2 regions of the Kurthia populi genome follow, and region 1 is predicted to be linked to the other one. Evidence: riboswitches for the same ligand, from Rfam matches in the RefSeq annotation. Region 1 holds a riboswitch; the other holds the start of a gene.
What was found. A riboswitch is a leader RNA that binds a small molecule or an ion and turns the genes downstream of it on or off. The one in region 1 is predicted to bind thiamine pyrophosphate.

Region 1 (14,200 bases):
CAGCTTTTACACCATCATCTGTTGCGTCAAAACCAACAACTTTGATGTCTTTACCTGATGCTTCAATAGCTTCGATAGCACCTAAAGCCATTTCATCATTTTGTGCGAAAACACCTTTAATATCAGCGTTTGATTGTAGGATGTTTTCCATTACTGTTAAACCTTCAGCACGATTGAAGTTAGCTGTTTGAGAAGCTACTACATCAAAACCGTCTTTCGCTACTTCTTCAAAGCCAGCACCACGGTCTGTTGCAGCTGATGAACCAGCTACACCTTCAAGTTGAGCAACTTTCGCTCCTTCACCGATTACTTCTTCTAAATATTCAGCGGCCATTTTACCGCCTTCTTTGTTGTCAGAAGCGATATGTGATACAACTTCGCCGCCTTCAGAAGCACGGTCAACTGTAATCACTGGAATATCGGCATTGTTCGCTGATTCAACTGCTGAAGCGACTGCTTTTGAATCTGTTGGGTTGATAATAATTAAATCAACATCTTGTTGAATTAAATCTTCAACGTCTGATGCTTGTTTTGATGCGTTATCTTGTGCATCTACAACGGTTAAGTTCACTTTTTCATCTTTTGCTTCGGCTTTTGCACCGTCAGATAATGTAACGAAGAATGGGTTGTTTAATGTTGAAACAGACATCCCAATTTTGAAATCGCCATCTGATTTTTTTGTATCTTTTGCTTTGTCGTCGCCACCTTGTGACATGGAACAAGCGCCCAATAATAGAGATGATGCAAGTAATGCTGTAACTGATAATTTTTTCATTTTCATAGTGAAATACCCCTTTACGCTGCTTTTTTACGGTCGATTAATACCGCGAATAAAATAACTAACCCTTTGACTACTTGTTGGAAGAATGATGATACACCGATTAAGTTTAGACCATTGTTTAACACACCGATGATTAATGCACCGATTAATGTACCAACGATCCAACCACGGCCACCTGTAAGGCTTGTACCACCTAAAACAACTGCTGCGATTGCATCTAATTCATATGATTGACCTGCAGTAGGCTGAGCAGAATTTAAACGAGACGTTAAAATTAATGCTGCCATTGCAGCTAACATACCTGTTAACGCGTAAACCGCAATTGTTGTACGGTCTACATTAATACCTGATAGACGAGATGCTTCGGCGTTACCACCGATTGCATACACACGACGACCAAATGTTGTTTTACGTAAGATGAAGTACAATACGAAGAATGCTATTAACATCGTTACGACAGGTACTGGAATTCCTAAGAAATACCCTTTACCGAACATTTGGAATGATAAGTGATCGCCTAAACCAGAAATTGGCTTACCATCTGTATAAACAAGTGTTAGACCACGATAAATGGTCATTGTTGCTAATGTAGCGATAAATGGTGCTACTTTACCTTTTGCAATTACAACACCGTTGATTGCACCTAAGATTAAACCAAGGATTAATGCCACACCCATTGCGATGAATGGATCTGTACCACCAGCTAATAAGCTAGCAGCAACGGCACCCGTTAGTGCCAAGGTCGAACCGACAGATAAGTCAATCCCGCCTGTTAAGATAACAAATGTCATCCCGAATGCGATTAACGCACTAATTGAAACTTGACGTAAAACGTTGAAAATATTGTCCGCTGTTAAGAAGCTAGGACTCATAATAGAAATAATAACGACAATAAGTAGTAATCCAAATAACGGTCCTAATTTTTGCATTAGGCCATTAGAAGTTTTGGCTTTGGACAACTTTGTCACCTCCAGTAGCATAATGCATAATTTTTTCTTGTGTCATGTCCTCACCAGCAACCTCGCCAGTGATTTTACCTTCGTGCATCACAAGTACGCGGTCAGACATGCCGATAACTTCTGGTAATTCAGAAGAAATCATTAAGATGGCTACGCCTTGTTCTGCAAGGTCATTCATGATTTGATAAATTTCTTTTTTCGCGCCGATATCAACGCCGCGTGTTGGTTCATCTAAAATTAAAATTTCAGGTTCAATGCCTAACCATTTTGCGATAACTACTTTTTGTTGGTTACCACCGGACAATGATTTGGCAGATAGTTCAGCACTTGGTGTTTTAACGCCAAGCTTTTTCACAAGATTGCCAACAAATGACTTTTCTTTCGAACCACTAATGATGCCTGATTTAGATGTTTTACTAAAGTTGGCCATCGCGATATTTTCTTTAATCGAGAAGTCAACGATCAACCCTTGTGTTTTACGGTCTTCTGTTACAAAGCCGATACCTAATTTTTTAGCTTGACGAGGGTTTTTAATTTTCACAGCGTTTCCGTCAATGAATAATTGACCCTTCGTCATTTTGCGGTAGCCGAAAATTGCTTGCGCTACTTCCGTACGACCCGCCCCCATTAATCCAGCAAGTGCGACAATTTCACCTTTACGGACATTGAAATGAACATCTTCACAGAGGCCTGGACGTGTAAGCCCTTTCACTTCAAGCTTTACATCACCGATGGTTGCGTTGCGTCCTGGGAAGCGTTCACCAAGTTCACGACCAACCATCATCTGAACAATTTCGTCAAATGTCGTATCTTTAATCGTACGAACACCGACATACTCACCGTCACGTAAAATCGTAATGCGGTCACAAATCGCGAAAATTTCTTCCATACGGTGAGAAATGTAAACGAATGATACCCCTTCTGATTTTAGCTTGCGAATTGTTTTAAATAATGTTTGAATTTCACGGTCTGTTAACGCAGCCGTCGGTTCATCCATGATGATAACATTTGCTTTTGTTTCCATCGCTTTGGCGATTTCAATAATTTGCTGTTTACCGACTGACAATGAACCTGCTGGTGTACGCACATCAATGTCTAAACCTAATTGGTTTAAAATACGTTTTGCCTCTTTATTCATTTCTTTGTTTTTCATAATCCCCATACCAATTGTTTGCTCATTACCTAAAAATAAGTTTTCAGCAACCGTTAAGTCCGGTAAAATGTTTAACTCTTGGTGGATAACGGCAATCCCTTTTGCTTCTGCCTCTTTTGGTGATTTGAAGTGAACTTCTTCACCATCGACTTTAATGACGCCGTTATCACGCTCGTAAATCCCCGTTAGAATTTTCATCATCGTTGATTTACCCGCACCATTTTCGCCCATTAGCGCGTGGATTTCTCCATCTGCTAACTGGAATTGGACGTCTTTCAAAACAACATTCCCACTGAATGCTTTTTGAATGCCCGACATTTCAATCATGCACGTTTCCTCCTTTTAAAAAATGACACCTGATTGCAATAAGATATTGGCATACGGCGTAGCCTCACCCGTACGAATAATGACTTTCGCTTTTGCAGATAGCGCTTTCAATTGTTCATGTGAAACCTCTTCAAATGCTGTATCTACTATGTCATGCACCGCTTTGTAAAGGGGTGCATTTTGTGATGCCATTTCAGTGGCGATAATTGCTTTTTCTGTTTTGTAGTCTGCTAAAACAACTTCTAAAATCGCCATGAAGCCCGGCTCTCCAATTTTGTAAGCGAGATCGATGCATGTAACACCATCTGGAATCGGTAACCCGCAGTCTGCAATCATAATTTGATCTGTGTGACCAATACGTGCAAAAATCCCGGCTAGTTCACGATTTAAAATACCTTGTTTTTTCATGTTACTGTGCGCCTCCTAAGCGTTTAAGCACTGCTTCTTGCTGTGGCATACCGCCTTGTGCACCAAATTTTTCAACTGATAATGATGCCGCGACATTCGCAAATTCAACTGCCTCTGACAACGATTGATTTGTCGTTAGTGCATGCGCTAAAGCACCATTAAATGTATCACCCGCACCTGTTGTATCAACAGCTTTTGTTTTAAAGCCTTTAACAAACACATGTTGTGTACCATCATAGTAGCGTGCCCCGTCTGCACCTAATGTAACGATTAATTGATTCGGGAAGCGTTCTAAAGCGCTCTCTACATCAACGCCGAAAATATCAGCACATTCTGTTTCATTTGGTGTGAAGTAAGCAACGCGCTCCATCCATTCTGCTTTAAAATTCTCAGCAGGCGCTGGATTTAATAACACACGTGTATGTAATTCTTCACAAACGGACAGCGCATACTCTACTGTATCTTGTGGAATTTCTAGCTGCATAACGACTAAATCACTTTTAGCGATTAATGTACGTGCTGCATCGATTGATTCGCGCGATACATCTGCGTTCGCTCCTGGTACCACGATAATGCGGTTATCATTATCAAATAATGTAATGTTCGCAATACCTGTTGCTGTCTCTGTTGTACGAACGAATGTATCGTCAATCTTCTCTTGTTGTAAAATCGTACGCAATTCGTTACCAAATGCGTCTTGACCAAGCGCACCAACCATATGTACATGGCTGCCTAAACGGGCAACTGCAACAGCTTGGTTTGCTCCTTTACCGCCTGGAACGGTATGGAACCCTCGTCCAAAAACCGTTTCTCCTTGCTTTGGAAAAACAGTCGTTTCAACGACGATATCCATATTAATACTACCGATTACTGTAATCATAATTCCGTTCCTTTCGTTGTTGAATTTCGAACGACGAGCTTCGGCGGAAATACAACGCGCTTCGCTGTCATTTTTTGTCCTTCAATTAATGCAATTAATAATTCTGTTGCACGCTCTCCCATTAAGGAAATCGGCTGCGCAATCGTTGTTAGCTCTGGCGATAGCAATGTACCGATATTAATACCGTCATAACCAACAAGTGATACATCCTTTGGAATGTGTATCCCTAGTGATTCAGCTGCTTTCATTACACCGATTGCCGATGCATCGCTTGACGCAAACACCGCATCATAATCCCTTGTGTGTTGCAACTGCTGAAGGGTCACCTTTTTAGCTGACTCAAAATCAAAAGGGCTCACAATCGTATCGTACTGTATGGTTGGATGTTGCTTCATGATTTCTTCAAAGCCGCGCATCCGATCATTTGCGACATCAATATCAAGTGGCCCGCGCACACATAAAATGCGTTTGACGTTTTGCTCGACCAAATAATTAGCGACAAGCTGTCCACCTAATACATTATCCGATGTCACTGTTGGAATCGCTTCTGATAAATTACGATCAAGTGCGACAATAGGTACATCTAGTTTCTTATAGAAATCTGCTTCGATATGGTTTGTAGTTACGATAAATCCTGCCGCATAATTTTGTTGCAGCGAGCGGATATAATGTTTTTCTTTTTCACTCGTTTCGCCCGCATTGCACAACACCACTGTATAGCCATGCTCATAAGCTGTACGTTCAACCGCACGTGCTAGTTCAGGGAAAAAAGGGTTTGTAATATCTGGTACAAGCAAACCAAGTAAATTCGTTTGCTTCGTCGTTAGCGAGCGTGCTAATTGATTTGGTGCATAATTTAATGTAGTAATTGCCTTCTCAATTATCTGCTTCGCATCATTACTTACATAGCCTTTATTATTCAAATGTCTAGAAACAGTCGCTACAGAAACTCCTGCCTCTTTTGCGACATCACGAATTGTTGCCAATGCATTCACCTCAAAACGATCTGTTATGTAACCGGTTCCATGTGTAACCGATTACACATAATATAATGCACGAATTTTATCAAGTCAACACATTTTTTTATTAGGTTATACTATTTTCAACTGTTACATGACTTAAAGAGTGTTATAAAACAGCACATTGACGCTTTTTTGTAGCAAATCGGGTAATGATTTGTCCCACCAAAAAAATTTTTTTAGGTCATGTAATATCCCTCAATGCAGAAAAATGGTATGATATAGAAAATAGTTTCTTAAAAGAGAAAAAAGAAGGTGTTTGACATATGAAGATGAGTTTATCGCAAAAACAACAATTAAAATTATATATGACCACACAATTGCGCCAATCCATTGAATTACTACAGTATTCACACGAAGATTTAGTTGAATTCGTACGTGAACAGGCATTAGAAAACCCTTTAATTGAATTAGAAGAAACCACTTCAAGTTATCAAAAATCTACAACGGGATTTGATGATGTGTTACCATCCGTTGCAGGCGAGACAGATTACCGGGATGAACTGTTACAATTGCTACACTGTGAAGTGAAAGAACAGCGATTACTCTATGCATGCTTAACAATTGTTCACAACTTAGATGACAATGGCTATTTGTCACGCGATGCCATCGCCGCCTATCAGATTCCGGAAGCGTTATTACAAGCAGCAATTCAAGAATTACAGCAGCATGGTCCGCCTGGAATTGCGGCCTTTGATTTACGCCACTGTTTATTACTACAATTAGAAGCACTCGAGCCGCGCCAAATCGTTGCCGAAAAAATTGTTACTTCTCATTTAGAGGATGTCGCAAATAGTGCCTTCGAAAAAATTACGCAGGCGCTTCATATCACGCCTCATTCACTGCGCCGTGCCATTCGAAAAATTCAAGCACTCGAGCCAAAGCCATGTCGTTCGCTTTTTAGTCGTCCTGCAACGACGATTACGCCTGATGCGACGGTGATGCTAAGTGATGAAGGCTTTACATTCCAATTAAATACAGCTGGCATGCCAAAAATTTCTCTTTCTACTGCCTATGATGCCTTTTTTGAACATCAGGAAGCAGCAGAATTTTTAAAAATGCAGTTTAAGCGCTATGAATGGTTACTACATAGTTTAAATCAACGTCAAAGCACATTAACGCGTCTTTTAGAGGCCGTCGTTGCACATCAGCAGCCCTTTTTCTATCAAGGTTATATTGCGCTAAGACCGCTATTATTAAAAGATATTGCCGCACAATTGGGCGTGCATGAGTCTACCGTTAGTCGCGCTACTAAAAATAAATGGCTAGCAACACCTTTTGGCACAATTGCGCTACGCTCATTGTTTACCAATGCGGTATCTGAAGACGGAGCCTCTCAAACATCGATTAAAGTGCATATTCAAAATTTAATTAATACAGAAAATAAAACCCGCCCATTATCAGACCAAAAAATTACTGATTTATTAATGGCGAAAGAAAATATTACGCTTGCACGTCGTACAGTGGCGAAGTACCGCGATGAGCTTTCAATCCCAAGTGCCTCGAAAAGAAAGTGTCTTATCTGATATACTTAATGTATAAGGAGGTCATCTAAATGAACAAATACATTTTTTCTACTGTGAGTTTCATCTTATTTTTTGCTGTAGCCCTTTATGGAACCGTTCATTTTCATGAGCTACCTCCATTTGTATACAGCGCACTCTTTAATGATTGGCAAACGCGTGAATTGGTCTTTTTACCACTTGTCGCAGGCATTGTACTGTGGAGCTTTCTTCATCTATTGGCAACACATCCAGAATGGCATGAATTTTCCGATAAATATTCTGAAAATAAAGAATTATCTTTTAAAAATTCTTCTACTGTGTTACATGTGCTGAAAAATGCTGTGTGTATCGTCTTAACACTCAAAACTTATGTAGATATTTATCATATCCTTCACCCAACTGCACCCGTTATGACAGGCACTACGTTAGTCAGCATCGCCTTTTTATTACTTAGTTCGTTACTCACTGTCTATTTCATCCGAACACATCATAAATTTTTGCATTATTCAAAATAAAAAAGTGACTGAGATACAACACGGCATGCTCCTTTTTTAGCGTTCGCAATGAAAAACTGGAACCGCACTACAGCGCGATTCCGGTTTTTCTTATGCTCATATGAGATGTTACTTTTACATGTATGTCAAAGCCTCTTTTTTCTCATTATAATCCTTCAATATGTCGCTTCACAGAGGCCCATTCATCGTCAATAATGCTATAAACGGCACTATTACGAATCGCACCATCTGCTCCGAATTTATGTTTACGTAAAATCCCCTCAAATGTCGCGCCAATACGCACAATCGCATTGCGTGAACGCATGTTCCGTTCATCTGCCATAATTTGTACCCGCTTCATTCCCCACTGCTCAAATGCATAACAAAACATTAAAAGCTTCATATTCGTATTAATAGCGCTACGCCACACAATCGGATTCAGCCATGTGTAGCCAATTTCCACACTCCCAAAATCCTCATCAATCGTGTAAAAACGTGTGGCACCAACAATTTGATTATGTACCTTTGAAAAGACAGCAAATGCCTGCTGATCTTGTGCTTGTAACGCCATATTAATATAGTGTGTAGCATCCGCCAACGAACGAATGCGCGGCTGCGTCATTTCCCAAATTCTCTCGTCATTTGCAGCATGTACTAAAGCCTCCGCATGTTGCTGTGTCAGCGGCTCTAAACGTACAATATCATTTTCTAGCATATGAAAAACCCCCTTTGTATTGTAAGTATACGCGGAGGGCTTCAATTAAGAAAGTTCTTGTAAGTATAATTTATTTACATAGCCAATCTGGTGGTGAAATTGCACTTTGCACCACGCACCTGCCGTACAAAATACGCCGACGACTTCATCCTTTTCTAAATAACCTAATGCTTCATAGCCGGTTCCTGGACCACTGCGAACATAGACAGGATTTTTCGCTACATAGTTTGTCATAAGCTGTTCTTTAAAACAGTCTGTCACAATGTCTGATAACGTTTGCCTATTAGCCATTTAAATCCTCCTAGATTTACGTCATTAAGAAATAGACGCAATAGGACATTAAATAGTTTCACCTTTTAATTGTTTAACGGTTTGCTGTATGTCTGAGCTGTGACAAATTGCTGAAATAACGGCTACCCCGTCCACACCCGTTGCTAAAACAGGCGCTACATTCGATGCTTCAATACCGCCAATCGCAACAATCGGACATTCAGGAAATTGCTCGTGCATGGCTTTTGGAAATGCTGTATGACAGGGTACTTTGGCATCCGCTTTTGAAGACGTGGCATAAATAGGTCCAATGCCGACATACGCACAGCCCCCATCAATCGCCGTAGCCATTTCATCAGCCGTATGCACCGATACTCCGATAAAACCTTTAAATTGTGCTTTTGCAATTTGTAGCTGTGCATCATCCTGGCCGATATGAAGACCATCCGCTTCTAGTAAAACAGCGAGGGCCACATCATCATTAATGACAAACGGCACATTATACTGTGTACATAAAGCCTGACATTGCCTTGCAAATTGAATATACGCCTCCCCCTTCAGCGCATAAGAACCTTTTTCCCGGAGCTGAAACATCGTAATACCCGCAGCAAGTGCCTCTTCTAGCGTTTGTAGAGGTGCCTTCACACAATTTTCCGTTCCCATAATAAAATATACCGCTAAATCACTACGCTTCATCGACGAACACCTCACAGTCATAGCGATTATAGGCAAAATGATTGGTCGGTCCATGACCATGTCCAATGCCTAGCGGATGTACGATAGCAGCTTGAATAAAGCGTTTCGCTTCAATAATGGCTTCCTTTAGCTCTTGTCCATTCGCTAGCCCTGCTGTAATGGCTGCTGAAAACGTGCAGCCTGTGCCATGCGTGGCCTTCGTATCAATACGTGGCGTCGTCATCGTAAAAACAGAGCCATCTTCTAAAAACACTGTATCTACCGCATCCACTCCGCTTAAATGACCACCCTTCATGACAATATTTTTTGCACCAAGCGCCATTAATCGCTGTGCTGCTTGTGCTACATCACTAGCTGTAGTGATCGTCATACCAGCGAGCACCTCTGCCTCTGGAATATTTGGTGTACAAACTGTCGCGACCGGCAATAAAACTTCCTTCATTGTTTGAACAGCCTGTTGCGCTAATAATGTCGCGCCGCCTTTCGCAATCATCACGGGATCGACGACAAGTGGGATATGTTGCTGTTGCATAGTTGCTGCCACCACGTCAATAATAGCGGGTGAAAATAGCATGCCCGTTTTCGCGGCTGTTATCTCAAAATCTTCAAATAATGCATGCAACTGTGCTGCAACAAATGCGGGCTCTGCTGCCATAATATCATGCACACCAAGTGTATTTTGTGCCGTCAATGCCGTAATCGCCGACGTGCCAAAGACGCCTAACTCCTGAAATGTTTTTAAGTCGGCTTGAATCCCTGCTCCGCCACCGCTATCTGATCCTGCAATTGTTAATGCAATCATGCTAATCCCTCCGAAATATGATGTAAGGCATCTAAAAAGCCCATTTGAAATGAGCCCGTTGCTTTAGGTCCGACGATGGTAGCCGCCTGCTTATACTGTTGTAATGTTTCCAAAAGAGAAGCTTCTGCACCAAGTGTTGCTGCACATACTGCACTAAGTAAGCAGCCAGTTCCTGTAACAAAGGTTGCTTCGACAACGCCCCCAGAAATACGATAAACCTTCCCTTGCTCGATTAAAACATCAGTTGCACCGGTAATAATGACGGCACATTGATAATCTTTTGCGAACTTGGATGCTGCTGCAATGACATCCATATTCCCCTCACCACTATCCACACCCTTTGCCTGCCACTGGGCGCCTGTAAGAGCCGCTAATTCTCCAGCATTACAACGCAATAAATCAATGTTCACTTGCGCTAAAAGTTGCTTTACAAACTGTTTGCGAAATGGCGTAGCGCCAACACCTACTGGGTCGAGTACAACTGGAACTTGTTGCGTATTTGCTGCTTTTCCAGCAGTCACCATCGCCTCCATCGTGCGCTCATTTAATGTGCCAATATTAAGTAATAATGCATCACTTACACGTACCATATCCGCTACCTCCTCGACGGCATCCGCCATCACAGGAGAAGCACCCATCGCAAGCAACCCATTTGCCGTAAAATTCGCTACGACATAGTTCGTTATACAATGGACAAGCGGTGCTTTTTTTCGAATATTAACGAGTGACATAGCGCATAACCTCCTGCTCCCAGTTTTCAGCCGTCCATGGCATTTCCCAGAACTTCCACTCATAGTAGCAGCTCTTTTTAAAATGCTGCTTAAATAATGAGATTTTATGCGGTTGCTGTTGTGCATAGTGATTCATTAACGCTAATTGTTGCTTAATATTCTCGTTCATATCGTCAGAGCTATAAAGCGCAAGCCACTGTTCATACAGCGCGACGCCTGGCTTCGCATCTTTAAAACGATTGCCAATTTCTAAATAGAGCCATGGACATGGGAACATCGCTGCGAATGCTTCTGCCGCATCTCCGTTATAGGCCGCATTGTACATATGACTCACATAGTTATACGCAGATGGCGAAGGTTCAAACGCTTCAAGTTCCGCGTCCGTTACACCTAACTCATGGAACGTTAGACGATGCATCTCAAGTTCTGCAAGTTGAATATTTTGCGCTGCTTGCAAATAATAGAGCGTCTCGTCCGCTTCTGTCGCCTTCGATGCAGCAATGGCCAATACCTTCGTATAGTGTTTTAAATAGAAGGCATCTTGTAGCATATAATACTTAAATTTCTCCAGTGGTAATGTACCGTCCACAATGCCTTGCACAAATGGATGCTCAAAGCTTGCCTCAAAATAAAGTGCATTTTCTTGTCTTACTTCGTCACAAAATGTCATTAAAAAGTCCTCCTCTTGGATGGACGTAGGCAAAAAAAAAGCACGCATCCGAAATAGGAGCGCGCTTTTAAAAAATTGCTCCCTACGTCAGTGTTAACTGTCAGGTTCTAAGGGTCAGGTTTTAACCTTCTCAACACAAATGTGTCCCCCCGCAAATTAAAATAGTGCAATAAAAAAACTCTCCATGACGGAGAGCAAATGTACACAGTAATGATTACGTACATTGCTCCCTACGCCCGTATTAACGGACAGGTTCTAAGGGTCAGGCTTTAACCTTCTCAACACATACGTGTCCCCCTGCAATAATTTTAATTATCCTTAGTATAGCATACATTCCAAAAAACGCCATAAAAAATCGGGGCATGATACCCCGCAAAGTTGCTTAGTGATAAATATATGTGTAAGCTGAGCTCACATACCCAACTTTTCCTTTATAATAAATTTTGTACCAAAAACCATCACGGAAATCGATCACTTTAAATGCTGCACGAGATGGCATTTTACCAATAATTTTATACCCTGTGCTTGGTCCAGAACGCATATTAAGATTCACACCTTTTGCCGTTGTCACAAAGCCTGTTCCCATATGAATTGGCTCTTTTGCGACATACGCTTTATGCACATAACGTTTTGTACCTTTATATGAAATTTGATACCATGTTGTCGCATAGCTTCGAAGCACTTGAATGGCATCATTTTCATTAAATTGCCCAACAACGCGGTATTTCTTACTTGGTCCTGTACGGATATTTAAATGATCCGTTGTTGAATACATCGTACTAATTGCTTGCGCGTGTTGAACAGTTGAGGGTTGCGCGGCATATGTTAGCCCAAATGCCGACTCTGCTAAACCTGCTGCAATTGTCCACTTTACCCATTTTGATGTCATGATGTCTCACCCCTATTTTTTCGTTACATAAGCGGCTGATACATAACCAATTTCCCCACGGTGATACACTTGATACCATTTCGATGTTGTTTTTTCTAATACTTGTACGCGGTCTTTATTATATAAGGCCCCCACTTGTCGATAGCCGACACCTGGCCCTGTTCGTACAGTCAGTGTATCATCTGCCGGCACACGCACCATATACCACGGAGGCGCTACCGTATATCCCTTATTCACAAAGCCAAACTGTCCTTTATACCAAACCTGTAGCCAGTTGCCAAATGACTTCGTACTTGTTACATAGAGTGGCTTTGTATGCGCTACCGCACCAATCACTTTATAGCCGACACCTGGCCCTGTTCGCATATTTAGTGTATCTCCCGGTGTATAGACCTTCACAGCTTTTACGAAATAGGGCGTTACGCTAACATATTCTTTTTGGACATATCCTTTTTGGCTGTCAATGTGCACCTCATAATAATCACGATTATATGACTTTAAAATATGCACGGGGTTATTTAGTGTATAGGTTCCTACCACTTTACTTGTAATGGCTGGCTTTTCAAATGCTTTTAAGCCATTGTATTGTGCATATTTTATCGTTATTTGCTGTACTGCTTGTGCCATAAATTGTGGCTCTGCTAGTACACTCACCCCCAGAGCTGAAAATGCGAAACCCGCTGCCATCAACCATTTTTTTAAAAGGGCTCTGGCCATCACTACTCCTCCTCACGATTTAGTATGGGAAAGGGGTTAAATATTTTGCATTAACATAGCCAATTTTGCCATCTGCATATGCCACTGCAAACCATCTACTACTCTCGACATTTACTGCGTATAGCACCTCATAGTCTGTCAAAGTACGAATCTTTGTATAGGTTGAGCCTGGCCCTGTTCGAAGATAAAGCTTCACGCCTTCTGTTTGAACACTATACGCTGGCAAACGTTCTAAATACGCGGCTGATACATAGCCTACTCGGCTTCCACCACTCCAAATACGGTACCATTTAGAATTCGTTTTATTCAGCATCGCTGCAATAGAGCCGCCTGATTTTTTGAATAAAATGCTATACGACGTGCCTGGTCCACTGCGCACATTTAAATTAGCCCCTCCGGTATTCACCGTATAATATTCTTGTACATTTGGTTGTGACGCAATCCAACTATTCGATACATACGCTGTTTTGCCTTTATATGAAATTTTTGACCATGCGCTATTGTATTTACTAATGACAGAAATCGGATCATTAAATGTTAATTGCCCTAATACACGATATCCTGTCCCTGGTCCACTTCGTACATTCACACCATCTGTAATTGAGAACATTGTATATGCCGCCTGCGCTACTTCTACATTAGATGAAGGAGATGCTACAGCTCCTAATCCAAATGCCGATGTTGCCAAACTTGCCGCCAGAGTCCATTTCACTAATTTTGATTTCATGCTAGTCACCTCATTGTAGTATTTTTGACAATACGTTGCATTCGCATGACCGAGTGTGACGTCATATCAACTATAGTACTTGAGTTTTTTTAAAGACTCTCTCTACCTAATCATTTGTTATAACCCACGCTCGCTCAAACTGCTTTTTCCGTCCCTTACACAACTAATCCTATGCACAACTGTTGCACTAACTGAACAAACATCATCTTTTTAACTACACTCCTATTTCCTTGAACTATCCCGCACACTGTTTATTCTTTCTATGCCAAAAAACTAATCGATGCACTGTCTATTTACATACTATTATGTCTTAAATTTTTAGAAAAATCAATCTTTTTATGAGTTTTAGTCTATAAAAGCATATTTCTTATTATTTTTTAATTTTCAAATAGGGACTTATGAATCTCTGTTTTTCTATATTAAACATCTTTGTACTTTTGAATAACAGTTCATATTA
Region 2 (17,946 bases), on a different contig from region 1:
CAACGTATCATACTGCACACCCGTATAAATTCCATGTGCAAATTCATGATGAGCCACTTCAGCAATTTTCTCATGATAAGCTTGTTCGCTCATCTCCGCTGCCATTCTTGTCAACATCATATTATCGATACATACATCTAATAGATTTTCTTTTATCATTATCATCACTCCTTCAAATGCTGTTACCTTTATTATCGTCTAAAAAAATAATTTTTTCATCAAATATGTCTATTTTTTGTCTATTTTTCGAAAAATCAAATAAATTATTGATTAAAACGAGATTTTCATTCACCTACTCGTTATTTTTTAAGTTTTTTAACACCTGATGACAACATATCTAGTAATGAATGTAACGTTGTTGCTAAAACATTCCCTAAAAAGAAAATGCTAAAGGGGTCCCATAAACGTTCCAATTCTTGCGCTAATTCATGATCTTTTAATTCCATAAAAAATGGATGTCCATTCATTAATACATACACACTGTTTAGAATAAATAACAAAAGAACGACGCTACCAAAATCAATATGAAGACGTTTTTTACGATATTTTTTAGGTAATTTCTTTTTAGTTGCGGTAACGTATAATAAAACCCCTATCGTTAACAACAAATACGTCGCATTCATATATTGCATCGTTTCTAAAATATATTTCGAAATGATGTATGGTGATAAGAAGAATACGCTATACATCATACCAATCCAAATATAACGAATGATATCACTAATTAGTGGAAAATGACTCCAAACAGAACGATGCGCTAGTATGTTTTGATATGGATGCCAAATAAAACGGAGCGCACCCCAACGATAGTATAAGTTACTTCGTAAATCTAAATCAGGACCTAAATAAAACGTCCCAACCATAAAGCCTAATACAAAATAAAGGATGCTGACATCATTTATCAAATTGTAAAAAAATAATACCAACACGAGAAGCGTAATAAATATACTATTAACGCGGTCATGTGTTTTTCCTGAAGACACTGTCAACACACTCTCTACTTATAGATTTATTACTATTATACCTCTTACCTAACGTTTTGAACATATGTTCGTATGTGTTTTTCAAAAAATTTATGTATTTTACATTTCTCCGCAATCATCCATGTTGAAAAAAGAAGTCGACACAGCCATGCCCGCTACTCCAGTCCCTTCTAACGACATCCCTTTTTCTTTTGTCATACCGCCAATCGCAATCACCGGTACTGTCGTGCGTTCACAAATCGTCTGTAATAATTTTTCACCAATCTGCTTTTTATATGGGTGTGAAAAGGATTGATAAATAGGCCCTACTACAAAGTAATCTGCTATCGAGGCAGCATCTAACTCAGCCATCGAATGAATGGATTGCCCTGCTAATTTATGTGGGTAGTGCTGTTTAAAAGTAGCTAAGCGATTATCATGTGCTAGGAAATGAACCCCTGCTACATCGTAGTTTATGGCTAATTCAATATTGCCATACAAAATAATTTTTTCTTTACTTACATTACACGTTAAAAAATAACGCAGTAACGTCTCACTATGTCGTTGTTGACGAATACAAACATAATCAAATTCATCAATTCGGGCAATAATCGCCTCAACAATTTCTTCTACTTTTCCACCAGAAAGTCCATCTGGAATAACAGCAAATACTTTCAAATTATCCATCACTCCTCACTAAATGTGGTGTTAATATAGCTAAAAAGTTCTGAAAAGTCAAACTATTTTTTGTTACTTTTTTGACTTTATAGACATCTTTGTCATATTAACCTAACATTTTGAGATTGTTTTGTTACAAAAATAAAACGTAACTGTCTTATTATTCTGTTATACTGTCGAAGTTAAGAATACTAGGAGGTTTGTTTAGAATATGAAAAGTTTACTACGTACCACGAGCGTCGCTGCCCTGCTAGCCTCAGCATTAACGGCTCCCATGGCAGCAAATGCCGAAACATTATCACCCGCAAAACCAGATGGTCAAGTGAAATGGGAAGGTAAGTCTTTTGTCACAGATACAACCGATACATCTAAAGCACGTACAATGGCGACAGGCGAAACCGTAATCGATGTATCAAAATGGCAAGGTAATATCGACTGGGCAAAAGTGTCAAAAACAGTTGATTTCGCTATTATTCGTACACAATACGGTAGTTCTGTTGAGGATTACATGCATAGTACATACGAAAAACAAGCAAAAGCAAATGGCGTACCCTTCGGCGTTTATTCATACAGTTTAGCCGTCTCAAGCTCTGATGCGAGACAAGAAGCACGCGATTTTTATAATCGTGCAGATAAAGATGCGCAAATGTATGTAATTGATGTTGAAGAGATGACCGGTACATCTGGTGAAAGCATGCGTACAATCATCAACGCCTATGTGGATGAACTACGAAAATATACAGATAAAAAAGTAGGTCTTTACATTGCACATCACTTATATAACCAATTAAATTTAGATACATCAAAAGCCGATTTCGTATGGATTCCACGTTACGGCAGCACAGCACCAGCTTACAACTATGATCTATGGCAATACACAGACCAAGGTATTGTAAGCGGTATTAGCGGCTATGTCGATTTAAACCGTTTACATCCAAACCAAGAATTAAATGATATTCGCGGTAAATCTTCACTTGTCACACAAGCAGGTAATGACATCGATTTAACGAAATTTTTCACGAAAAATCCAAAGAACGTTATATTGAAAAAAGATGCGGGCGTTTATAAAAGTACAACTTTCACAGCTAGCAAAAAAATCCGTACCTTAGAAAAGGATACTGTAGTAGAGGTACAAGGTATTGATTATACCTCTACTGGTGTCCCACGTCTTAAAATCGGAACAAATAAATACATTTCAGCAAACAAAATTTATATGCAAAAGATTGTCGCAAGCTATGATAGCTTTTATTATCTAAATCCTGGAAAAATCCTTCTGAAAAAAGACGCAAACTTATACGATAATGTAGACTTTAATACGTCTACACGTGTCGGAAAAGCAGTTGAAGGCTCTGTGTTAACAATTGCAGGCGTTGATTTCACTGAAGGTGGCACACCGCGCTTAGAATTATCAGATGGTCGCTATATTTCAGCAAATAAACAATATGTACAAAAAGTACGTGCAGATATTGAAAAATACATTACAGACGTTCCTGAACGTGTATTAACATTAAAAGAACAAACACTTTATAATGACTTCGCACGTAAGAGCATCTACAAACAATATGGTATTGATCGTACATTTACAATTGATAGCATCGAATACACTGATGCGGGCACACCGTTCTTAAAAACAACAGGTGGTAAATACATGACTGCGTTAAAAACACATACACAAGTCGTGCCAGAAAATGTGAAACAATATTATTACACAAGTGACTTCCCATCATCCGTCACAACACTTGTAAAATTATCTGAATTCAGCGATGTAAACTTAATTACAAAAGTAAAAGCACTTCCAATTGGTACAACTGTACAAATTGCAGGTGTTGAATTTAGTAAAGATGGTGTCCCACGCTTTAAAACGACAGATGGCACGTATATTAGCTCATTAAAAACAAGATTCAAATAAAACTATACTTGACTCAATTTGAGGATAGGTTCGCAAAAAAGACTGGGACAAAACATGTTATTCTCCTTTTTTAGCGTTCGTAACGAAAAACCGGAACTACGCCACTGCGCGATTCCGGTTTTTCTTATGCTTATAGGAGCGGTTATTTTTACACGTATGTCAAAGCCGCTTCTTTTGTATATACAGCTTAAACAGTTTTATTGCATCTTATTTTCATTTGGTGCTATGATACCACTAGCTCAAGAAGCGTATTTAGGAGGCAAACAGATGTCAATTTTACACATAACAAATCCACAACAAATAAATGAACAAGTTGCGACGAATAAAATGGTCGTATTAAATTTCTGGGCAACTTGGTGCGGACCTTGCCGCATGTTCGCAGAAGTACTTGAACAACTAGATGATAACAACGACGATATTCAAGTATTGAAAGTCAATGTTGACGAACATCCAGAGATTTCCGAAAAGTTTGATGTCATGGGTATTCCTCATACACGTGTCATTTTAAATAATTCGATGTATGAGCCACTTGTTGGTCATATTCCACTTGAGCAACTAGAACCGATGCTCCGTTCAGAAATAGACGGTCAATAAAACATACTAAAGGCGTATCATGGAGTCGTAATTGTCTACTTCATGATACGCCTTTTTAATTATTTACCAATACGACTCATTTTCATAACGCCCCAAATGGATAATCCAATAACCAATGCAATTAATATCCAAAACAGCGGTGAAAGCTGTTCTTGTAGAGTCAGAATTTCATACATAATGAAAGCCATCAGAACCGCGATTGTATTTTTTGTATAGTTTAAAATTTGCGAACTTGCACGGTAAAATTCCTCGGCATTTTCTTCGTTAAAACGTGCTGGATAATTATGTAACTGTGGTTTACGCTCTAAAAATTCTAGGCCTATTTGCGTTGCAATAGCAATAAGGATAAGAGCGATTGTTTCCCATTTAGAGCCGTAACGGTCAACCGTATTCCCGTTGTAATGCATCGGAATTTCTGCGGGTAACGTACTCATTTTTGCGAAGAAAAATATGATTAAAAATAAAATAGCCGCATAGCCAATACTATTCGCAATTTTTTCGGGAATTGATTTTTCAAGCTTTATTTTAGGTCTCATATAACCCCTCCTGTTCGAGTACTTTTTCAACAACCTCTACCGGAATAATGTCATGTTGGCGTAACATATGAAGTGGCATCCACACCGCTTCATATGTATCCTCTGCTCGCATATCAACAAACTCTTCGCCTGTCCCCTGGCCAAAAACTCCACTTTGACGCGTGGCATAATAATAATATTGTGTACCATTATAAGGAATGGTAATCAAGCAATTTCCAATTTCAACAACTAACCCAAGCTCTTCAAACGCCTCTCTTTTTGCTGCGGCTTCCACCGTTTCACCCTCTTCTACCTTCCCACCAGGAAATGTATAATAGCGACGTCCATTTTTAACACGCTTAATTAACGCGACACAGCTTTGTTCGATTAAAATAATCGCGCTCCGTTTATGCATCTTGCACACCCTTTTACCAAATTATACCACAAAAAAGAGTATAGACATATTTGTCTACACTCTAATCACATTATTGTTTTTTCAAAACAAGCGTTTCTTGCTTTCCATCATAAGTAAGTGTCAATGTTTTATCTTCTTCCGTTGCTAATGTACATTCATTACATGAATCCGTTTTTTTAATGGAATTGTTTACTAATAACTCGCCTGTTCCGGCAATTTTTTCATCTGCTAGCTCATAACCAACTTGTTTTGGTAAATCTCCTGTACCAACATACTTAATGCTTAGTTCATATTGTTTTTGACCTACTGATGGCTCTTGAACAACTGAATAGCTCGTATCCCAATCACTGTTTGTAGCTTTAAAATCGTATGTTTGTGTTGGTTCTTCTTGGCTACATGCTGCAAGTATAACAAGTATAAGACTTAATACAAATAATAAGCTAAATTTCTTCATTTCATTTATTCCCCCTATGGTATGGCGCGCCCAACTGTATATCCGGTGAAAATACAGCTACCTAAAAAGGTTCCTTCTAAGGAACGGTAGCCATGGATACCTCCGCCACCAAATCCTGCCGCTTCACCTACTGCGTACAAGCCATTGATGACATTCTGCTGTTGATCTAGTACGGCACCGTTTAAATTAGTTTGTAATCCTCCAAGCGTCTTGCGCGTCAAAATATTAAGACGTACCGCAATAAGTTTCCCACTAGCTGGGCTTAATAGTTTATGTGGTTTTGCTACGCGTACTATTTTATCACCGATATAGCGTCTTGCGTGATAAATTATTTGAATTTGTGGGTCTGTCGATTGTTTATTCACAATTTCGTCATCACGACTCAAAATTTTCTCCTTAATTGATAAAAAATCGAGCAATTCATTGCCTACTAAATTATTCATTCCCGCTACTAGCTCTTTGACACCATCCGCTACGACAAAATCCACACCATTGTCGATAAATGACTGCACAGGTTTTGGTGCCCCTTTTTTCACACGCTGTAGTACCTCAAGTAACCGCTTATTCGTCAAGTCCGGGTTTTGCTCTGAGCCGGATAATGCAAATTCTTTTTCGATAATTTCCTCCGTTAAAATAAACCATGAGTAATCATAGCCCGTTTTGCCAATCGCTTCAAGCGTTGACAACGTATCAAAGCCTGGATAATTTGGTGCTTCAAAACGATTCCCCTCTGCATCAAGCCATAATGAGGACGGTCCTGGTAAAATTCGAATGCCATGATTGTCCCAAATCGGTGAAAAATTGCGTAAGCCTTCCGTATAATGCCACATCCGATCTTTATTAACGATACGCGCACCATGCTTCTCTGCTAGCTCAAGCATTTTACCATCTACATAATTAGGCACACCGGCAATCATTGTTTCAGGCGCTTTTCCAAGTCGATCAGGCCAGTTTTGACGTACAAGCTCCAAATTCGCGCCAATGCCCCCAGATGCAATGACAACCGCATCCGCGTCGTAGTGAAATGGCCGTACAACTGCGCGAGAGGTCGCTTTACCACGCTCCGCGGTGTCTTGCACTAAAATATTCCCTCGAACACCGCACACACCCTGCTCCGTCATGATAAGTTCCGTCACCTGGTGCCTCGCTAGATAGGTTAATTGCCCGCGATTTCTCGCTTCAAGCACAGATTTTTTAAATGGCTCGACAAGTCCTGGTCCCGTTCCCCATGTAATATGAAAGCGCGGCACGGAATTTCCATAGCCGCCCGGTAGCATCGCCCCACGTTCGGCCCAGCCGACTACAGGGAAAAAGCGTACACCTTTTTCCTTTAAATACGTATATTTTTTATGTGTCGCAAATTCAACATAGGCATGTGCCCATTGAACCGCCCAACTATCCTCATCTTCAACACGATCAAATCCTGCTGTATGGCGCCAGTCCTTCCAAGCAAGCTCAAAGCTATCTTTTACCCCTAGACGTTTTTGCTCAGGTGAATCAACTAAAAATACGCCACCAAAGGACCAAAAAGCTTGGCCTCCTAAAGATTGTTCGCCTTCTTGATCCAATAATAAAACTGTTTTTCCTCGATTGATCAATTCAGTTGCTGTCACTAAACCTGCAAGACCTGCACCAATAATAATGACATCGTATTTCATGTTGTAGCCCCCTTTTCGTATTAAATTCGCTTTTTTATGTAGAAATTCCTTTATATATCTTGAAAAAAGATTAATACTATGCCAGAATGAGATAAGTTACGAAAATGTGAATTTTTTAAAGCGAATTAGTTGATAACGCTTCCAAAAAACGTTAGCGTAATGGTGAGAGAAAAATGCATCCTAAGTACTGTAATAGCTTTTACATAAACAACACGGTTTTTAACAACTAAACGCGTTACACTTAGTATGTGACAATGATAACTACTATGACAAAGAGAGGTGACAGTCAGCGAGTAATTCGCTTGACACACTACTATGGATACACGTAAAGAACATGACTTTTTAGGCGAATTAGAAATTCCAAACACAGCTTACTATGGCGTACAAACAATGCGTGCAAAAGCAAACTTCCCAATTACAGGGTATACGATTCACCCTGAATTAATTCGTGCAATGGCTATCGTGAAAAAATCAGCTGCCCAAGCAAATGCAGCAACACATCAATTAAAACCATCTACTGCAGACGTAATGATTGAAGCATGTGATGAAATTATTAACGGGCAGTGGCACGAACAATTTGTTGTGGATCCAATCCAAGGCGGTGCCGGTACTTCAATTAATATGAACACAAATGAAGTCATCGCTAACCGTGCTCTTGAAATTTTAGGTTATGATAAAGGTCGCTTCGACATCATTAGCCCAAACAACCATGTAAATATGGCACAATCAACAAATGACGCATTCCCTACAGCAATTCACATTGCAGCACATTCAATGATTCAAAAATTAGGCAAAACAATGAAAAAAATGAAAGATACATTTGTCGCAAAATCACTAGAATTTGATGATATTGTCAAAATGGGTCGTACACACTTACAAGACGCTGTGCCAATTCGTTTAGGCCAAGAATTTGAAGCCTATGCAGCAGTTGTTGGTCGTGATATTACACGTATTAAAAAAGCACAAGAAAGCTTATTAACAGTCAATCTTGGTGCAACGGCAATCGGTACAGGCTTAAATGCTGATTTAGAATACCGTGAGCTTGCGATTAACTTCCTACGCAAAAATACAGGCTATCCATATGCATTAGCGCAAAACTTAATCGATGGTACACAAAACACCGATGTTTACACAGAAGTATCATCTGTATTAAAAGTGTGTATGCTAAACATGTCAAAAATCTCAAATGATATTCGTATGATGGCTTCTGGCCCAACTGCTGGTCTAGGTGAATTAATTTTACCTGCACGTCAACCAGGATCTTCAATTATGCCAGGGAAAGTAAACCCTGTAATGCTTGAAGTAATGAACCAAGTAGCATTCCAAGTAGCAGGAAATGATTTAACGATTTCAATGGCTTCTGAAGCGGGTCAATTTGAATTAAACGTGATGGAACCTGTACTTGTTTATAACCTACTACAATCACTACAAATTATGGACAATGTATTTGAAGTATTTACAGAATACTGCCTAAAAGATATCAAAGCAAACAAAGAACGTTTACTTGCTTATGTTGAAAACAGCATTGGTATTATTACAGCTGTATCACCATATATCGGTTACGAATCGTCTTCTCGTATCGCACGTGAAGCACTTGCAACAGGTAAATCTGTACGTGAGCTATGTGTTGAATACGGTCACTTCACACCGGAAGAAATCGACAAAATCCTTAGCCCATACGGTTTAACAACACCTGGGATATCTGGTGACCTTGCGAAATATCGCGCAACACACCACGAAGGTTTAAAATAAATAAAATAGCTGAACCCCAAAAGTCGTTAACATGACGACTTTTGGGGTTTTTTATTGTGCAACATATTGTCTTTCTGTATTTAAAATACCCAATTGTTGATAATATGTTTGAACTGCCTGTTGAAATCTAAGCATCTGTTCACTATTTTCCAATACTTCTTGAATTTGTTGCAACATATTCGGGCCAGATACTTCAAAAATAAGATTATGTTGAGTTAAATAAGTTAAATTTAGTCGTTCCTGACCCGGTAGTGCATAGTTTGAAAAAAGGGGTAGCTTTTTCATTAATGCTTCAGATACTGTAACACCACCTGGTTTGGATAACAGCGCATCCACTTTATCATAGAGTGCATTCATTTCATCCCGACTTGTAATATACCGTAAAGGCTCTACATTTGGTAAATGCCAAGAAGTAATAACATCATATAGCTTCTTATTATCTCCACATAAGATGGAAAAACGCATCGTTGAATTTTGAAGCTGCGTGATTACATGCTTATCAATTAATCCTAAATTGCCCCCAGCAATTAAAATATGTGGCTGTTGACTAACTGTTCTAGCTATTGTTTTTACAATACGTGGATGCACTGGAATACCAGATACTAAAATTTGGTGGGATTTGAACCCCATAATCTTGCATCAATTCAACAGCACATTCTGTAGAAGGAACCATATGCAAATCTGCTAATTGTTTTTCCCAAACACTATCAACAAAAAAATCTGTATATACATTAATCAATGGCACAGTAAGACCATATTGACGTTTTAATAATCCAACAAGTCTTGACGGAAAACTATGTGTACAGATAATATATTGTGGCTTTTTCACAAGGATCAATGCGTAAAGTGTCTGTAACATCTTTTTTTCAAATGGCTCGAATGGTTTAAATACATATTGTTGGCGATGAAATTGCTTTTCAAAAAAGTGATGATAGCTTGCTGGTGAATAATGAATCCACTTTAAATAAGTTGCTGTAACCACACGCTCTAGCCTTGGAAATGTATAATTTAAAATATCAATTTTTTCTACGCTTTCTTGAGGGTAACGTTCTTTAATTTTCGCTGCTAATGCTTCTGCTGCTTGATGATGACCAGATTTCATTTGTAAAAAAGGTAAGAATAAAATCATGATTTCCACACCCTTTCAGTTGGTGCCTCTACTATATCGTGACAACCTGAAAATCTGCTGAATTTTTCAAATTTTTTATTAATTTTTTACTCCTTGCCATTCGTCGCTCAGCATACTGTAAACAAGAGAATCCCGCCAGCCACCATTTATACGCATGTGGTCACGGATTCGCCCCTCTGATTGAAAACCGACCTTTTCCATTACCTTAAAGGAAGCAATATTTTCAGGGTCACAGGTCGCAAAAATACGATGCATATCTAGCTGTTCAAAGCCAAATGCCAGTAAAATATTCGCAATTTCAGTCGCAAATCCTTGTCCCCAGTAAGCTGGGTGTAACACATAGCCGATTTCTGCGCATTCATTATACCAGTCTGTAACACGTAACTCACCCGCTCCAATAACTTGACCCTTGTACTCTACAACAAGACAAAAGCGCGCTCGTTTATTCTCCGCAGCATCCACCATAGCCTCTGTAACAAATTCCGTTGTTTCTTCCAATGAATTAGGTCCCCACGGCTCATAACGTGATACAGCCTCTAATGACGCATACTGGTGAATCGCTGGAATATCCATTACTGTTACGTCACGTAAGCGAATCCGTTTTGACAATAAATTCATCTATTCTTCCCCACCCTTGCTTTAATTGTCTTATTTCTATACCCGTTTACACACAAAAAAAGCTGGAGATATTTGCCCAGCTTCTTTCAAAGATATTAGTTTAATAAGTTCACAAATAAATCCGTTGGCTGTGGTTTAGTCGTAATCATTTTTTGTTCGCTCATCCAATCAATTTGCTGTTGCCATACATCTGTACTGTCAGATAAAAAGGCAGCTTCTTTTTGCTCCATCGTATTCATTAAAATTTGTAAGCTTTTCTTTTCTACTTTAGGTGATAATGGGAAGTTTTCTTTATCTTGTTTCGCTATTAATAGATTTAATGCTTGTTGTGGATGCTTCTTCATATAAGCGTAGCCTTTCTCAGAAGCACGTAAAAATGCTTTTAGTAGTGCTGGATTTTCTTCAATTGTCTTGTCCCCGGATACAAATAACAGTTCATAATAATTCGGCACCCCATAATCCGCGGGGTTAAACGTACGTGTCGGAAATCCCTTCTCCTCCATTACGGGCACTTCGTGATTAATAAGCGCACCACTAAGCGCATCCACTTTATTCGTAATCAGTGCTGGTACAAGATCAAAGCCTACATCTTGCATCGTCACTTTCTCTGGGTCCCCGCCATCTGCTTTTACCATAGATTTTACATAAGCTTCACTCAGGTCACTTCCTGCATAACCAATTGTTTTTCCTTCTAAATCCTTCGGTGATTGAATCGTCTTTTCTTTATCCAGGACAATAATATGGTTTAATGGCTCGCGTACAATCGGTCCAATTGATTTTACAGGGATGTCCTCATTTGCACGCGCTCGCACAACATCTTGCTGATAATAAATCCCCACCGTTGCTTTGCCGGCAGCAGTCAATGTCAATGGGTCCGTCACATTTTGTGGGTATTGGATGTTTAAGCGAATCCCCTCTTCTTTGAAATAGCCTTTTTCCTCAGCAGCATAAATAAAGCTATGTACAGCATTAGGATACCAATCAAGTACGAGTGTTACCTCTTGTAGCCCATCAGCTGCTGTTTTTTTATCACTACTTCCGCAAGCAGTTACTAGCATCAAACAAACACTTAAAATACATAACATCATTATTTTCTTCATGCTTCTTTCCTCCACGTAATATATTTTTTTTCAATTATTGTCATTATCGTAGCAAAAACAATCGCTAGTAGTGATAACACAACAATCGGTGCAAACACACCTGCCCCATCCATTTGTGTCATCATACGTTTACTAAAGTAACCTAGTCCGGACTGAGCCCCTAACCATTCACCAATCGCAGCACCAATTACCGTCAGCGGAACAGCAATTTTTAAACCCGTAAAAAAGGATGGGATGGCACTTGGTACTTTTAATTTCCAAAATTGTTGCCAACGACTTGCACCGAATGTCTGCAGAAGCTCTAGCTGCCCTTTTTTCACACTGCGCAAGCCATCAAAAGTATTCATCGCAATGGGGAAAAAAGCAATTAGGACGGTCACAAGCACCTTACTCCAAATGCTATAACCAAACCACAGCACAAAAATAGGTGCAAGGGCCGTCGTTGGAATCGTTTGTGAGACGACAAGAAGCGGATAAAAAGCGCGCTCTAGCCAAGCACTAGCATCCATTACTAATGCAAGAGCTATACCTAACACAAGTGAAATAACTAAACCAATCGCAATAATGGCTAATGTCGCCGGTAGATGTATCATGAAGAGTGGCTCTCGTAGTAGCCATATCTTTTCAATAATTTGTCGCGGTGACGGTAAAATATAAGGTGAGGCAATCAAATGTGCAAGCCATTCCCACACGGCTAGTAAAACGAGCATTACAATTAATGGCGGTAGCATTTTTCTCATACCATAGCACCACCAATCTTGGCATAAATTTGTTGTTTTGAGACTGACGAGTCCATGCATTCGAATGCTGCAATTGGCTGTGTTGTCGCCACAAAAATACGATTTGATAAAAACAAAGCTTCATCAATATCATGTGTAATAAAAAGAATGGTCTTTTTTTCTACTTTCACAATATCCTTTAGCCACTGCTGTAAATCCTTGCGTGTAAGCGCATCTAGTGCACTGAATGGTTCATCTAACAACAATACGTCCGCTCCTGTTAAAAGAGTTCGTATAAAGCTTACGCGCTGCTGCATGCCACCTGATAATTCATGTGGCTTTTTATCCTCATAATCCGCTAATCCAAACCGTATAAAAAATTGCTGTGCTTGCCTACGAGCCTCTTTCTTCTTAATCCCCTGACATTCTAAAGGAACAATCGCATTGTCAAGCGCTGTTCGCCATGGCATAAGCTGATGTTGCTGTGGCATATAACCTATTTTTCCAGGTTTTTTAATCACACCCTGCTGTGGTTGCTCAAGTCCTAGTAGTAAACGAAATACCGTACTCTTCCCACAACCACTTGCACCAACAATACTAATAAACTCCTCCGCTTTTATGTGTAGATTTAAGCCACTTAAAATTACCTTCTCATTGTATGAAAAATATACATCTTCCATTGCGACAACCATTATCCATTCCTCCTTCATCACAACAAAAAAGCCATTTCCTATAGGAAATGGCTCTACATGCGTCTGTAAATAGAACCCACTTCCCTTCGTTAGCATTACCTAATTCAAGTCATAAGGGTTTCATCTCAGCCTTTTACAGCACCCCTAGTGGTAAATGAAATTAAAAAACGTCCCATGCCTAGAATTCCGGCATGGGACGTGATCATATGAATCAATCAACGCTTTCCTACGCTAGTACAAACTAGATCAGGTTCAAGGATTAATTCATTGCGTGAATTTCTCGGCTGACAACATCAGCACTCCTAGCATCTTTTTGTATGTGATTATCAAGGAGTATATCACGATAATAATTGAATGACAATGGGTTGCTCAAAAAGGTTTTATTGCTACCATCATTTGTATAATTTTATATTTTAATAAAAAGCTTTATTTAAAAGGGAATATAAGCGTAAAACAAGTACCTACTCCTACTGTACTTGCAACACGAATTTGTCCACCGTGCTGCTCCATAATTGATTTACAAATCGCCAAGCCCAACCCTTCTCCACCAGATTGACGAGCACGGTGCTTATCAATACGATAGAAACGTTCAAAAATATGCGCTAAATGCGCTGATGCGATGCCTTCTCCTTCATCAAGCACTTCTACGGTATAACCATATGTTTTTATCGTCACAGTCGTATTTATAGGACTGTAGCGTATAGCATTTTGAACAAGATTTAAGATTACTTGTTGAATCTTCATGACGTCTACAGAAATCGGTAATGGAGACTGTAGCATATAATGAATCGTATAATTTTCATTCAACATATTTAATATAGGTGCTAGGTCTTCAAGTAAGTCATCAAGTGAAATTTCTTCACATTGTAAGGGTTCTTCACGGTCTAAATGAGCAAGCTGTAATAAATGCTCCGTTAGTTTTGTCATGCGTGTTGCCTGCGTGCGAATCTGCTCAATAGACTGCCGTATTTGTTGTACATTATCTAGTGGTGAACGTAGCAATATTTCTGTAAAACCCTGTATAGAAGTTAATGGCGTTTTTAATTCATGTGATGCATCTGAGACAAATTGCTGCAACATTTGCTGCGTAGCATATTCTTTTTCAAAAGCACTTTGTAGACGGTCTTGCATATGCTGTACAGATTGCTCTAACTCCTTCACTTCAAGTGGCGCATGAGGCACAGCTACTTTGTCATGCATTGTTTCTGCCGACAATTGCCGTACTTGCGTATTTAGTGCATTTAATGGTGCCAATGTTTGCTCAATTATACGCCGGTAAAAAAGGAATGCTATGATAAATAGCACTGCAACCACACTTGTAAAAATCATTAATTGTGTCATCATTAATTCATTTTCCTCATGTAATGGAAAGGAGATTTCAACATGATGCCCTTGTTGTTGCTGCTCAAAAACGCGGGTATCCGTTGTAGCATGATGCGGCCCACGAAGTGCTAAAATTTGCTGTCCATCAATAACCACCTTAGCTGTCGGAAATTGCTGTGCTAAAAAGTGCTGCGATTCCTCCGTCACTTTTTGATCATTGAACTGTATATTTTGTACTGCTCCATCTACTAATTGCTGTTGTTCAACATGCATCGAATATTTAAAAATCGCGCCTAATAAAAGTGCAAGGCAGCCGTACAAAATAATAAAAATAACTACGGTACGCCAAATGAGCTGTTTACGCATACTCATAGGCGTATATCCAATTTGTAGCCAAAGCCACGCACGGTTTGTAACATCGTATGCTCTGTATCTCCGAGCTTTTGTCGTAATGTTTTCATATATACTTCTACAACATTGACGCTACCAAAATAATCATAGCCCCATACCGCGTTCAAAATAGCTTCTTTTGATAATACAGTCTGTGGATGCTCAATAAAATAATGTAATAGCTTATATTCTGTACGTGTTAATTGCAGCGGCTCTCCCTTATAAATAATTAATTTTTGCTTCTCGTCAATTAGTAAAATACTTTCCTCTTGCTGTATATTTACATTACGCAAACGCGCTTGAATTCTAGCTAATAGCTCCTCAAAGCTAAAGGGCTTCGTCATATAATCATCAGCCAATGCATTTAAGCCCTTCACACGATCTTCGACTTCTCCTTTTGCTGATAATAAAATAACTTGGCAGCCCACATGTTTTTTTAATAAATGACACACCTCATAGCCATTCATTCCCGGCATCATAATATCAACAATCGCAACATCTGGCACCGTATTTTTCGCTAATTGAATACCGTTCATACCATCATTTGCAACCGAAACATCATAGTTTTCTGCTTCCAAACCCATTTGCAAAAATTGTGTAATACTCATCTCATCGTCAATAACTAAAATTTTCGTCATCGTACGCCCCCTTTTTTCAGCAAATCTTCAGCTTTCTTTTATTATTTCAACAGCTTCCACCGTTATACTTGGTATATCTACTAACGGAAAGGATGATGGATGCCTTATGACTCGCACACAATTAACTGCTCTTATTAGTGTTTTACCACTTCCACTCATCATTTGGCAACTTGTTTTACAGCCTAATTCGCTAAATTTTTGGAATATAATTGCCGTCACACTTGGAGCAATTGCTTTTAGCTCATTAAGCTTTGTATTATTTCTAGGAGCGCGCCCTCGTTTTATTGCCTATCACCTTGGTCAAAAAGCACACCGTATATTAGCTGTTGTTGGGGTTGGCGCAATTCTTTTACACAATCAGGCAGAAGGCTTTGTTCATCACTCACATGCGACACACCAGGCCGCAAGTTATGGTGGTAATGCTCAAACAATCTTTCTGATTATTGCCGGTCTGAGTGTTTTATTTCTTGCAAAAAAATGGCTTCTTTACACACCAAGCATGATTCAAACAGCTATCAAAAAAAGCGCATTTATTCGCTATGATTGGATAAAATGGATTCATCATTTCAATCTCGTAGCCATCGTATTAATGGGTCTCCATGTCGTGTTTATCAACATTGCACTCGGGGCTCCACTTGCGGGTAGCTTATATGCACTTTACTTAGTCATCGCGCTTGGTTTTTACATTCCTATGCTTTATGCAAAAATTCGCCCTGCGAACGCTGCTGTTGTCAACGTACAGCCATTAAGTTCGTCAATGATAGAACTCACTGTAACAACAGCTCAATCACTTTCTATTGGTCAAACGGTTTGGCTACGCAAGGGCGCTTTGGAGCATCCATTAACAATTGTTGATAAACAGGATTCGAACTATACGTTTATCGTCAAAAAAGTGGGTCGCTTTACAAATCAATTAGCAGCTCTTAAAACCGGGACACCACTTTATATTTCAAAGGGCTATGACAGCTTACCATCCTTTGAAAAACCACTGATTTATATTACAGGTGGTAGTGGTGTGACACCTGCTTTAGCAGCCGTCAACGTATGGGAAAAGCAACCGTCCGTGCCATTTCATCTTTATTGGTCTGTTCGTACGATGGATGACTTGGCATTAGATGGCTACTTCCGCCAACTACAACGGACACAACCACAATTCCACTACTACCCTTATGTCACAAGAGAAGGTACAAAACAACGCTTAACCGCTCAAGACCTTGCACAAAATATTGATTTAGAAACCGCTACAATTACGATGTGTGCCTCTCCAGCTGCCACAAAGGCTTTTAAGCACATGCTAAAAGAATTAACAATTGATGATCTAATTACCGAAAGTTTTTAAACGAAAAAACACGCACCTATTCCTGACGTAGGTGCGTGTTTTTCTATCCATGGCATCCGGGGGTGGAGTCACATGAGTTTATATTATTATCATACTAGCTATTTGTGGAAAAAGTATGAATGGGAAATGACAATCTAAAGGTAGTACCGATATTTTCCTTACTTTCGACTGTAATAGCACCATCTAATGCTTCCGTTAACGCTTTAACAATCGCTAGGCCAAGGCCTGTGCCCCCCTTATCGCGAACACGTGATTTTTCAACCCGGTGGAAGCGGTCAAAAATAAAGGGAATATCCTCTGCTGGAATACCAACACCTGTATCAGTTATTTCAATAATTAGTGTAGATTTTTGCTCAAATGCACGCAGTGTAATCGTTCCCTGCGGCGTATAGTTAACCGCGTTTTGCAGTAAATTAATAATGATTTGCTCAAAGCGCATACCGTCTGTTTCTATGTCTTGAAGCGGCCCTTGAATCGCAACCTCTAAGGCTAGATTTTTTTGATGTGCCTTTAAACGAACTTTATCTGCGGCATCTTCTAGTAATTCTTCAATATCAACCGCTTGTTTATAAAATGTCATCATGCCTTCTTCCATTTTTGATAGGTCAAAAACATCTTGAATTAATTTAGATAAACGAATGGATTCCTGATCAATAATATGCGCATATTTTTTCAACTCTTCCTCAGAGCGATACTGTCCATTTTCAATAAGTTGTGCATAGCCTTGTAAGTAAGATACCGGCGTCCGTAGCTCATGTGAGATATTCGCCAGTAGTTCACTTCGGTTTTTTCGGTAGTTATTTAACTCCACACTTAAATCATTAATGGACTCACCGAGAATGCCAAGCTCATCCTTACTCGTAACCGTGACCTTCGTATCCTGCCCTTTGGCAATTTTACGCGTAGCCTCGGTCATATCAACAAGTGGACGTGATAATTTCCACGACACTAAAATCGTATACACAAGCGCTAATAAAATCGCCATTAAAATACCGCGTAGCGTCCAATAGCGAATCTGGCTCATCGTTTCATACCAGCTTGTGACATTTGACATGACTAGG

Region 2: it holds a riboswitch for thiamine pyrophosphate, as region 1 does, so the genes downstream of both, ACFSY7_RS14030 (ABC transporter ATP-binding protein) here and tenA (thiaminase II) in region 1, are expected to answer to the same signal.

Annotation. Positions count from the first base shown of each region.
Region 1 covers NZ_JBHUOR010000104.1:130-14,329, reverse strand. The annotation lists gene rbsB (ribose ABC transporter substrate-binding protein RbsB) at 1-781, opposite strand, end outside; gene rbsC (ribose ABC transporter permease) at 796-1,710, opposite strand; gene ACFSY7_RS11940 (sugar ABC transporter ATP-binding protein) at 1,718-3,220, opposite strand; gene rbsD (D-ribose pyranase) at 3,236-3,628, opposite strand; gene rbsK (ribokinase) at 3,630-4,508, opposite strand; gene ACFSY7_RS11925 (LacI family DNA-binding transcriptional regulator) at 4,505-5,503, opposite strand; gene rpoN (RNA polymerase factor sigma-54) at 5,794-7,053, shown strand; gene ACFSY7_RS11915 (hypothetical protein) at 7,083-7,547, shown strand; gene ACFSY7_RS11910 (GNAT family N-acetyltransferase) at 7,693-8,241, opposite strand; gene ACFSY7_RS11905 (SH3 domain-containing protein) at 8,287-8,532, opposite strand; gene thiE (thiamine phosphate synthase) at 8,581-9,207, opposite strand; gene thiD (bifunctional hydroxymethylpyrimidine kinase/phosphomethylpyrimidine kinase) at 9,197-10,009, opposite strand; gene thiM (hydroxyethylthiazole kinase) at 10,006-10,740, opposite strand; gene tenA (thiaminase II) at 10,727-11,410, opposite strand; TPP riboswitch at 11,473-11,571, opposite strand; TPP riboswitch at 11,621-11,719, opposite strand; gene ACFSY7_RS11880 (SH3 domain-containing protein) at 11,793-12,299, opposite strand; gene ACFSY7_RS11875 (SH3 domain-containing protein) at 12,312-13,016, opposite strand; gene ACFSY7_RS11870 (SH3 domain-containing protein) at 13,036-13,743, opposite strand.
Region 2 covers NZ_JBHUOR010000122.1:7,244-25,189, reverse strand. The annotation lists gene ACFSY7_RS14105 (hypothetical protein) at 1-159, opposite strand, end outside; gene ACFSY7_RS14100 (metal-binding protein) at 300-983, opposite strand; gene ACFSY7_RS14095 (thiamine phosphate synthase) at 1,083-1,640, opposite strand; gene ACFSY7_RS14090 (DUF5776 domain-containing protein) at 1,852-3,549, shown strand; gene ACFSY7_RS14085 (thioredoxin family protein) at 3,817-4,143, shown strand; gene ACFSY7_RS14080 (SdpI family protein) at 4,203-4,679, opposite strand; gene ACFSY7_RS14075 (NUDIX hydrolase) at 4,669-5,073, opposite strand; gene ACFSY7_RS14070 (hypothetical protein) at 5,144-5,527, opposite strand; gene ACFSY7_RS14065 (FAD-binding dehydrogenase) at 5,542-7,185, opposite strand; gene ACFSY7_RS14060 (aspartate ammonia-lyase) at 7,501-8,937, shown strand; gene ACFSY7_RS14055 (hypothetical protein) at 8,989-9,567, opposite strand; gene ACFSY7_RS14050 (MGDG synthase family glycosyltransferase) at 9,494-10,066, opposite strand; gene ACFSY7_RS14045 (GNAT family N-acetyltransferase) at 10,145-10,684, opposite strand; gene ACFSY7_RS14040 (ABC transporter substrate-binding protein) at 10,780-11,784, opposite strand; gene ACFSY7_RS14035 (ABC transporter permease) at 11,781-12,524, opposite strand; gene ACFSY7_RS14030 (ABC transporter ATP-binding protein) at 12,521-13,195, opposite strand; TPP riboswitch at 13,260-13,351, opposite strand; TPP riboswitch at 13,402-13,509, opposite strand; gene ACFSY7_RS14025 (sensor histidine kinase) at 13,622-14,884, opposite strand; gene ACFSY7_RS14020 (response regulator transcription factor) at 14,887-15,546, opposite strand; gene ACFSY7_RS14015 (hypothetical protein) at 15,653-16,885, shown strand; gene ACFSY7_RS14010 (sensor histidine kinase) at 16,980-17,946, opposite strand, start outside.